One region of the Cupriavidus sp. GW822-FHT06G04 genome, then DNA from elsewhere that is predicted to be linked to it. Evidence: predicted binding sites of a transcription regulator. Region 1 holds the regulator's gene; the other holds the start of a gene.

The links. Region 1 encodes FliA, which starts transcription of late flagellar genes. Its sites were predicted from a motif close to CTAAAGTTTNNNNNNNNNNNGCCGNTA; they were not measured.
Region 2: AC1RKI_RS04895 (YjfB family protein) is a predicted target of FliA. The motif match lies at 2,717-2,743, and genes of this name have one in related genera.

The regions. Positions count from the first base shown of each region.
Region 1 covers NZ_JBXALD010000008.1:107,867-112,914, forward strand. The annotation lists gene flhF (flagellar biosynthesis GTPase FlhF) at 1-2,440, shown strand, start outside; gene AC1RKI_RS18785 (MinD/ParA family ATP-binding protein) at 2,453-3,268, shown strand; gene AC1RKI_RS18790 (RNA polymerase sigma factor FliA) at 3,378-4,094, shown strand; gene AC1RKI_RS18795 (flagellar protein FlhE) at 4,094-4,552, shown strand; gene paoA (aldehyde dehydrogenase iron-sulfur subunit PaoA) at 4,769-5,048, shown strand, end outside.
Region 2 covers NZ_JBXALD010000002.1:193,723-198,770, forward strand. The annotation lists gene AC1RKI_RS04880 (GspH/FimT family pseudopilin) at 1-402, shown strand, start outside; gene ribD (bifunctional diaminohydroxyphosphoribosylaminopyrimidine deaminase/5-amino-6-(5-phosphoribosylamino)uracil reductase RibD) at 489-1,610, shown strand; gene AC1RKI_RS04890 (riboflavin synthase) at 1,657-2,283, shown strand; gene AC1RKI_RS04895 (YjfB family protein) at 2,449-2,640, opposite strand; gene AC1RKI_RS04900 (CaiB/BaiF CoA transferase family protein) at 2,770-3,801, opposite strand; gene ribBA (bifunctional 3,4-dihydroxy-2-butanone-4-phosphate synthase/GTP cyclohydrolase II) at 4,055-5,048, shown strand, end outside.

The sequences.
Region 1 (5,048 bases):
GATGCGCGATACCGATCTTGGTGCGGTCAAGGCCAGCGCGCAGCTCTACGATCCGCCCGCATCCGCCATGGCGATGCCTTCGCCGTCGCCCATGCTCCAGGCGCTCAACGGCATCAACCCGCCGGCGGCCGACGGCATGCCGTTCGCCGCGCCCGCCAACACGCTCGCCGCCACCGCGCCCGATGCCGTCGCCAAAGACGATGGCGCGATGCACGATCTGCGCGGCGAACTGGCGTCGATGCGCTCGATGCTCGAACGTCAGTTCGCCGGGCTGTCCAACGGCGCGCCATCGGTGGCCGCGGGCGACCCGCTGCGCGAATCGCTGTTCGAGTGGCTCGTCAACGCGGGCTTCTCGGGCCAGTTGTCGCGCACGCTGCTGTCGCGCCTGCCGCTCGGCACCGATCGCCCCGCGGCCATGGCGTGGATCCGCCAGGAACTGGCAAGCAAGGTGCCGGTGTTGACCGACGAGGACGCGCTGTTTGCGCAGGGCGGCGTGCTCGCGCTGATCGGCCCGACCGGCGTGGGCAAGACCACCACCACCGCCAAGCTGGCCGCGCGCTTCGTGTTGCGCCACGGCCCGCAAAGCCTGGCGCTGCTGACCACCGACCGATTCCGGATCGGCGCGCACGAGCAACTGCGCATCTATGGCGACATCCTCGGCGTCCCGGTCCATGCCGTGAAAGACGCTGCCGATCTGCGCTTTGCGCTGTCGGCCATGCAGGACAAGCATCTGGTGATCATCGACACCGTTGGCATGAGCCAGCGCGACCGCAGCCTGTCGGACCAGATCGCGATGCTGGCCGGTGTGCAGGCGCCGATGCAGCGCGTGCTGCTGCTCAACGGCGCCGCGCACGGCGACACGCTCAACGAAGTCGTGCACGCCTATCGCAATGACGCCGCAGGCGCCGCTGGCGGCATCGACGGCTGCATCATCAGCAAGCTCGACGAAGCCACACATCTGGGATCGGTGCTCGATGTGGTGATCCGTCACCGTCTGCCGGTGTTCTATGCATCGACCGGCCAGCGCGTGCCGGAACATCTCGAACTGGCGCAGGCCAGTGCACTGGTCGAACGCGCATTCCTCACGCCGCGTCGCGGGTCGCTGTTCAATGACGCCGATGTGGCGCGCCGCCAGGCCGGCGCCGTCGACGCTGTGGCGCCGCGCGCGGCCGAGCGCAATGGCGCCGACGACATGCTGCGGTCGCTGACCGATAGCGCCAACGCCGTCGGCGTCTGCGTCGAAGAACTCAACGCCGCGCCGTACGGCTTCGATCTGGCCCGGCAGCTGTGGCAGCAGCGCACTGCCGGTGCGGCGGCGCTGCGACCGATGGTCCAGCAGGTGCGCCTGGCGATGTGCCGCGAGGCCAGCCGCGTTTGCGATCGCCACGTGCTGGCGGTGACGCAGAGCGTAGCCCAGCCGGTGCAGGGCCGCCGCGCGCCGCAGATGATGCAGCAGACGTTGTGGTTGTCCGATCGCGACGGCATGCCGCTGGCCAGCACCGTGGTGCCCGCCAGCCGTACGCGCCAGTCGCTGGCCGAAGCCGATGCCGAAGCGGAAGCCGCCACGGTGCGCACCACGCTGGCTGCCGCGCGCACGGTGGTCAACCTCAACACGTCGCTGCCCAGCCCCGCCACGCTTGCGCGCTGGCAGCAAAGCGGCGAACGCTGGGTGGCAGGCACGCGCAAGACCACGCGCGTGATTGCCAACGGTCTGGCCAACAAGGTCGACACGATTGCCGACACGCTCACGTTCCACGCCATCGGCGACGTGCGCTGCCGCGACCGCGATGCCGTGCACTGGCTCGCGCATTGCCTGGTGCGCGTGCCGGACGGCCAGGTGCGCGCCGCCGCGCGCGGACGTGCCAATGCCGCCAACGCGGGCGAAGCTGCCGAAACCGGCACCGAGGCGTGCCTGGTGGTGTCGCGCATGATCGCGCGCGACACCGGCGACACGCTGTCCGTCGAGTACACGCTGTGTGATCCGGCACTGGCCAACGATGCCGCGCAGGTCGCGCGCTGGGCGCAATGGACGCTCGACGCGGAGGATCAGTTCCGCACGTTGCGCCACGCAATGGACCATTTCGCGCAGGACGCCGATGAAGAGACCATGCCCTGCGCCAGCATGGTGGCGCTGCAACTGGGTCTGACCGCGCTGCGCCTGCAACACACGCCGACGCCGACGGCGCCGGCATTCCTGTCGCGACTGGCCGGTCGCGCCTCGGCGCGCGTCAATGCGCCGGTTGCCGGGCCGGTGCTCAACGAAGGCATGGGCCGGCTGCTGGCGCTGTTGGACGTGCTGGAAAACTATCCGGGCCGCAGCGCATCGCCCGCGATGATGGCCGTCGAACCAGCGGCCGACGCGCCCGAATCCGCTGCGTCCGCGATGCGGGCGATGGCCGCCATGGATGCCATGCCGCAGTTCGCGGCGGCCGGGGAGTAAGCCTTGAATCCGATGGCTTCCGATCAGGCAGAAAGCCTGCGCCGCCTGTTGGCGCCACGCGTGACGCGACGCATCGCGGTGGTCGCCGCCGAACCCGGGGCCGGCGCCACCACGGTGGCGCTGGGCCTGGCCAATGCGCTGTCGATGCAGGGCGAGCGCGTGCTGCTGGTGGACGAGGACGTCCACGGCGCGCGTGCCATGCGGCTTGCCGGCGCCACGCCCAGCGCTACGCTGGCCGATGTGCTGGCCGCACGCGTGCCGCTTGCCGCCGCGCTCGGCTCGCGCCCGGCCAGCGGCGTCGGCGTGCTGCCCGCCGGCCAGCTTGCGGCGGGCGCGATGCCCGACGAGCGGACGCTGTCGGCGCAATTGCCCGATATGCGCTCGGTGCTGATCGATGCGCGACGCGACGCCACCGGCGCGCTGTCGCCGATCGCCGCCACCGCGCACAACTTCGTGATCGTCCTGCGCCCGGAAGCGACGTCGATCACGGCAGCCTATGCATGCATCAAGCGGCTGCATCACGAATACGCATGCCGTCAATTCCAGCTGGTCGTCAATCTGGCGGCCACGGAAGGCGCGGTCACGGCCCTTGCGCGCAACCTGACTCGCACGGCGAGCCAGTACCTGGGCGTGGAGGCCGGCCTGGCAGGGTATCTGCCGATCGATCCGCTGGTGGCGCGTGCGCTCCAGCTCGGGCGCTGCGTGGTGGAGGCGTATCCCGCCGCCGCGGCCACCGGCGCGTTGCGGCACATCGCCAGCAGTGTTGGCGCATGGCCGTTGCGACAGACAGCATCGCCCCGTGGGATGGCTTCGGCCGTTCCCGCATGAAGCAAAGAACAAGAAGTCTCGACCGGACCGGAAACTCAGCCTGCCAGTCGCCGATTGCAGTCTCCGCGGCACTGGCCCACTCAGAAAGTATTTACCGAGAGTTCCACCCATGTACACGATTCAGGGAAAGCTCGAGCAGGCGGATGTGGTCAAATCCCACGCACCACTGGTACGGCGCATCGCGCTGCAACTGGCGGCAAAACTGCCCGCCAGCGTGCAGATCGACGACCTGATCCAGGCTGGCATGATCGGCCTGCTCGACGCCGCCAAGCGCTATGAAGACAACCACGGCGCGCGGTTCGAGACCTACGCCAGCCAGCGCATCCGCGGCGCGATGCTGGACGAAGTGCGCGCCAACGACTGGCAGTCGCGCAGCCTGCGGCAGTTCACGCGCAAGATCGAGCGTACCCAACGTCAGCTCGAGCAGAAGCTCGGCCGCACGCCGATCGACTCCGAGGTGGCCAAGGAGCTCGACATGGCGCTCGACGAATACCAGGAGCTGCTTAACGAGGTCTATGGCTGCCAGTTGCTGCACTACGAAGACTTCGAGCGGTCCGGCGAGGAGGATTTTCTCGATCGGCATCTGGGCGTTACCGACGACGCGAATCCGCTGACCGTATTGATGGAATCGGGCATGCGCGATGCGCTGATCCGCGCCATCGACAAATTGCCCGAACGCGAAAAGCTGGTGTTGTCGCTGTGCTACGACCAGGAACTGAACCTGCGCGAAATCGGCGCGGTGCTGGAAGTGACGGAGTCGCGCGTGTGCCAGATTCGCAGCCAGGCGATCGCGCGCCTGCGCAACCAGCTGCGCGGGATGCTGTAATGCAGCGCGCCATCGTGATCGCCGCGCTGTGCGCGTTTGGCCCGGGCTGGTCTGCCGCGCAGACGTCCGCGCCGGTCTTCATGAAGGCGACCTACGAGATCACGGGTTCGCGCTATGCGTGGACCGCATCCGCCGGGGCGCCGCAGATCGCAAACCGGGGGCAGCGCACACTGTCTTTACCGGTGCTGCCCGCCGCTACGATGCCGCAGGCGACGGGACGGATCACCTCGGTGCGCTGGCGCTACAGCTTCACCCGTACCCCGCCGGTCGATCTGCAAGCGTATCTGTGCAATGCGGATCGATGCGTTCTGCTGCCCGGCGCCGAGGGCAAGACCGATGCCTTTGTTGGCGACGACGCGACCAAGGGATTCGTCTTCGCCTATCGCGTGCCGGGCCAGGGCGGCCTCATGCCGATGCTGCAAGGCCGCAGCAACGAGGTGACTGTCAGTTACCGCTAAGACCTGAAATCAACGCGTTGCCACGGCGCAATGCCACCGCCCGGTGGCATGGTTTGTGCGCCATCCCGCCAGGCAACGTGCGGCGTGCGCCGTATTCGTCCTATCGTGCATATTTGCGCGGACCTCGCGTCCGCCATGTCGCATGCCGGCATGTAATTTCTACGTGCAAGTCCCGCCACGTTGCCATCCGCTGTCAGCCAGAAAGGATCCAACAACATGGAAGACTTCCGCGACATCAAGCTTTCGCGCCGTGAATTCGTGGTGGCCGGTGCGGCATCGATCACGGCTGCGGCAGCGCCGGCCGGCGCCGCTACGGCTGCCGCAACGGCGCCCGCGCCGCGCTCGCCAGCCGCCCTGAAGCCCGTGGCTTCGAAGGTGTCATTCATCGTCAATGGCCAGTCACGCGCGCTTGAGCTCGATACTCGTACCACGCTGCTCGACGCACTGCGCGAGCATCTGCATCTCACCGGCACCAAGAAGGGCTGCGATCACGGCC
Region 2 (5,048 bases), on a different contig from region 1:
ACACAGGCCGCGGATCGCCTTGCGGCGTCGCTGGCGCTGGCGCGCTCCACCGCAGCCAATCGGCGTATGGAGGTCCTGTTGGAGCCGCTCGGCGACAACACAGCGCTCGATCACGGCTGGCAGCTTAGCGTGCCCGACGCAGACGCGGACACCACGGACGCACCGTTTGCAGTCGTTGCGCTCAACGAACGATGCCTGGGCGTGGCATTGCGCGGTACGGGAGGCGCCGCGGGGAGCCAAAGCCTGCGCTTGACAGCTGTGGGATACTCACGGTCTGAGCATGGCGGTTTCTTTGCCGCCACGTTTCAGGTGAGCTGCGGCCACGCACAACGACAAGTCCGGCTGGGTGCCCAGGGGCGCATACGGATTTGCCAACCCGGCGTGGATACCGACTGCGATTGACCACCCGACGCCAGCCCATGCGCGCCCCGCCTGACGACGCCAGGTCCTGACTCCCGATTTCCTCTTTCGGCCCGATTCCGCACGCCATGTTTTCCGATTCCGACCACACCGCCATGGAACAAGCCCTCGCGCTGGCAGCACGCGGGATGTTCACGACCACGCCAAATCCTCGCGTCGGTTGTGTCCTGATGAAGGATGGCCGGATCATCGGTCAGGGTTACACGCAGCCAGCCGGACAGGATCACGCCGAGATCCAGGCGATGAAGGACGCCATCGCGCACGGGCACGATCCCGCCGGCGCCACCGCATACGTAACGCTCGAACCCTGCAGCCACTTCGGCCGCACGCCGCCATGCGCTGACGCATTGGTGCGGGCGCGCATCGCGCGCGTGGTGGCGGCCATGGAAGACCCGAACCCGGCGGTGTCGGGTCGCGGACTGCAGCGGCTGCGCGATGCTGGCATCGATGTTCGGTGCGGCTTGCTGGAAAAAGAGGCACGCGATCTGAATATCGGCTTTGTTTCGCGGATGACGCGCGGCTTGCCGTGGGTGCGCGTGAAAGTGGCTGCGTCGCTGGATGGCGGCACGGCGCTGCATGACGGCACCAGCCAATGGATCACCGGTCAGGCTGCGCGCGACGATGGTCACGCCTGGCGCGCACGCGCCTGCGCCATTCTCACCGGCATCGGTACGGTGCGCGACGACAACCCGGCACTGACCGTGCGCGCCGTTTCCACGCCGCGCCAGCCGCAACGCGTGCTCGTCGATTCGCGCCTCGAAGTTCCGCTCGATGCGCAGATCCTCAATCGCGACACTGGCGAATTCGCGAAACCGGTGCTCGTGTTCTGCGCCATCGACGACAAGGCCCGCCGGCAGGCGCTGGAAGCGCGCGGTGTCGAAGTGGTGGTGCTGCCCAATCGCCATGGCAAGGTCGAACTGCGACGCATGCTCGAGGCGCTCGGGCAACGCGGCATCAACGAACTGCACGTCGAAGCGGGCTTCAAGCTCAATGGATCGCTGATTCGCGAAGGCTGCGCGGACGAACTGCTGATTTATCTGGCGCCGAAGCTGCTGGGCGATGCGCAAGGGATGTTCAATCTCCCGCCCCTGGCCAAGCTCGACGACGCCGCATCCTTCCGCTGGCATGAAGTGCGCCAGATCGGCGACGATTTGCGCCTGATTGCGCGCCGTGCCGATAACACGCACTGAGCCGGCACCAGACAACTACGCACTACGCATACTTGAAGAGGCAAACATGTTTACTGGCATCGTGGCGGCGGTTGGCCGCATCGAATCGGTCACCCCGCTTGGCGACGTCAACGCAGGGGTACGCCTGCGCGTGGCGGCCGGCGATCTGGACTTGTCCGATGTCGGCATCGGCGACAGCATCGCGATCCAAGGCGCATGCATGACGGCCGTGACGCTCGAGCCCGGCCATTTCGAAGTCGATGTCTCGCGCGAATCGCTGGACAAGACCGTGGGGCTGGATCAACCGGGCCGCGTCAACCTCGAGAAGGCACTGCGCCTGGCGGACCGACTTGGCGGTCATCTGGTGTCGGGCCATGTCGACGGCCTTGGAGAGGTGGTGCGCTTCGCCCCGGTCGGCGAATCGCACGAGCTGCGCATCCGCGCGCCGCGCGAGCTTGGCCGCTACCTCGCCTACAAGGGCTCTGTGGTGGTCAACGGTGTATCGCTGACCGTCAACAATGTCAGCGATTCGGCCGAGGGTTGCGAATTCTCGATCAACCTGATTCCGCACACGGTGGAGGTCACCACGCTCAACGAGCTGTCGGCGGGCAAGCGCGTGAATCTGGAAATCGATCTGATTGCACGCTATGTGGAGCGGATGCTGTCGGCATCCGGCGTGCAACACAACGGCTGAGCATGCGTGGCCGTTGAGCTGAGGCGTCAAGCCTGAGGCAAAGCACGACCAGGACCGAAATCGTCGGGAGGACCTGCGGCCGTTGCCCGTTCCTTCCTGTCAAGGCGCCGCCGGGCAAGCGGCCTTCGGCAGGCACACCGAAGACCGCCCGCGCTTTCAGAGGCGTTACACCTTGATGTCGATGGTGTTGCCCAGATGCGGCGGATTGCTGCCGGACGATGCCACAGGTGTCGCGCCTTGCAACAGTTGTGCAACACCTTGGGCCTGCAGATCCAGCGTCTTGCGCAGCATCAGCAGCGCCACCGGGTCACTGCCGGCATCGGCCGCGCCCAGCGAACTGACGAGGGAAGTACTCATGAAGGACTACCTTGTACGAGTTGGGAAATACGGCGCGCGCGACGCACTCGCGTGCGCCACGCGTCCGCATCCTTGTTTTCGGCGGCAAACCAGATACCTTGAGCGGCCGCTTGCCGTCGGCCGGAAAAGCTAACGGTCCAGCGGGACAAATCGCGGGGCGCCTGCCACATCAAGCGTGCCGTCGCCATTTTGGACAAACAATCCCCGCGCTGCGTTGTGCGGATGCGCCGCGGCTTCGGCAATGCTGAGCACTGGCGCGTAGCAGACATCGGTGCCGCCCAGCAAGGCGTCCCAGTGCGCGCGCGGCTGGCTGCGGAATAATGTCTTGAAACGCTGCTTCAGCGCCGGCCACGAGCCGGCGTCGTACTGCGTGGCGGGATCCACGTCCGTCATGCCCAGCTTCTGCAGCAGTAACGCGTAGAACTGTGGCTCCAGCGCGCCGATCGTGATAAATCCACCATCGGCGCACTCATATACGTCGTAGAACGGCGATTGATGGAAGGGACTCGGCGCCGGGCCGTCCAGTTGGCCATTGTTTCGCACCCACAACGCGATGCTGCCCAGCATGGCGACCATATCGACGATCGCGCCATCCACCACGCGCCCGCGGCCCGTGGCGCGCGCGTCCAGCATCGCGCAGACCATGCCGAAGGCCAGCCCCAGTGCGCCGCCGGCATCGCCGACCACCGTCGGCGGAATCATCGGCGTCTGGCCCGGACGCGCCGCCAGTGACAACATGCCGGTCAACGCGACATAGTTGAGGTCGTGCCCGGCCACCTGGGCCAGTGGCCCACTTTGGCCCCAGCCGGTCATCCGGCCATAGACCAGCGCGGGATTGCGCAGCGCGCAGTCGGCGGGCCCCAGGCCCAGTCGCTCCATCACGCCGGGTCGATTGCCCTCGATCAGTCCCGCCGCGCTGGCTACCAGATCCATGGCTTGGGCCAGATCGCCCGGCTGCTTGAGGTCGAGCGGCACGATGGTTTTGCCCCGCCGCAGCGGGCTCGCCTTTGCGCCGCCCAGTTGCTCGGCCACGGCCACGCGCTGGCGACGGGTGACGACCACAACCTCCGCTCCCATGTCCGCCAGCATCCTGCCGGCCAGCGGCCCCGGGCCGATTCCTTCGAATTCGACGATGCGGATGCCCTGCAGCGGTGGTGTCATGCGATGTCTCCTGTTTGCCGGCCAAAAAGGCGTCTTCCGATATGCCGCTTTACGCACTTCCGTGCAACCCGGGCCAACCCGTGGCTGCGGATCGGCGCTTCGATTGGCGCCGCGAACCGGGGCATCGCGGAGCGGCATGGCGTACAATAGCGGCCTTGATTTCGTCGGCCTCCAAGCATCTGCGCCGCCCTGCCCCGCCGCTGACACCATCGGCACCCTCGCACCCGCCCGTTATTCAGACGTCGCCCCAGCCATGACTATCGCCCGTACCGAAGACATCATTGCCGACATTCGTGCCGGCCGCATGGTCATCCTCGTAGATGAGGAAGATCGCGAAAACGAAGGCGACCTGGTCCTGGCGGCCGATTTCGTGACGCCTGAAGCCATCAACTTCATGGCCAAGTACGGGCGCGGCCTGATCTGCCTGACGCTGACCGCGGAACGCTGCCGCCAGTTGGAGCTGTATCCGATGGTGTCGCGCAACGGTACCGTGCATGGCACCAACTTCACGGTGTCGATCGAAGCGGCCGAAGGCGTGACGACCGGCATTTCCGCGGCGGACCGCGCGCGCACCGTCCAGGCCGCGGTTGCCAAGGACGCGCGTGCCACCGATCTGGTGCAGCCCGGCCACATTTTCCCGCTGACGGCCCAGCCCGGCGGCGTGCTGATTCGTGCCGGCCATACCGAGGCCGGCTGCGACCTCGGCGCCCTGGCCGGCCTGACGCCCGCCGCGGTGATCTGCGAAATCATGAAGGACGACGGCACGATGGCGCGCCTGCCGGACCTGATCGAATTCGCTCGCGAACACGACCTCAAGATCGGCACCATCGCCGACCTGATCCACTATCGTAGCCGCACGGAAAGCATCATCGAACGCATGGGCGAACGCGACATGCAAACGCCCTGGGGCACGTTCCGCGGCGTGATGTATCGCGACAAGCCGTCGGGCCGCGCGCATCTGGCGCTGGTCAAGGGCCAGCCGCATCCAGAGCGCGATACGCTGGTGCGCGTGCATGAACCGCTGTCGGTGCTGGACGTGCTCGAATCCGGCCGGACCACGCATTCGTGGAGCGTGCCGGCCGCGCTGGAAGTGCTGCACGGCAGCGAGCAAGGCGTGATGGTGCTGCTGAATTGCGGCGATTCGCCCGACGAGCTGTTCACGCAGTTCGCCGCGCTGGACGCGCCGCAGAATCGGCCGCGCCGCAAGCCCGATCTGCGCATCTACGGCGTCGGTGCGCAGATTCTGC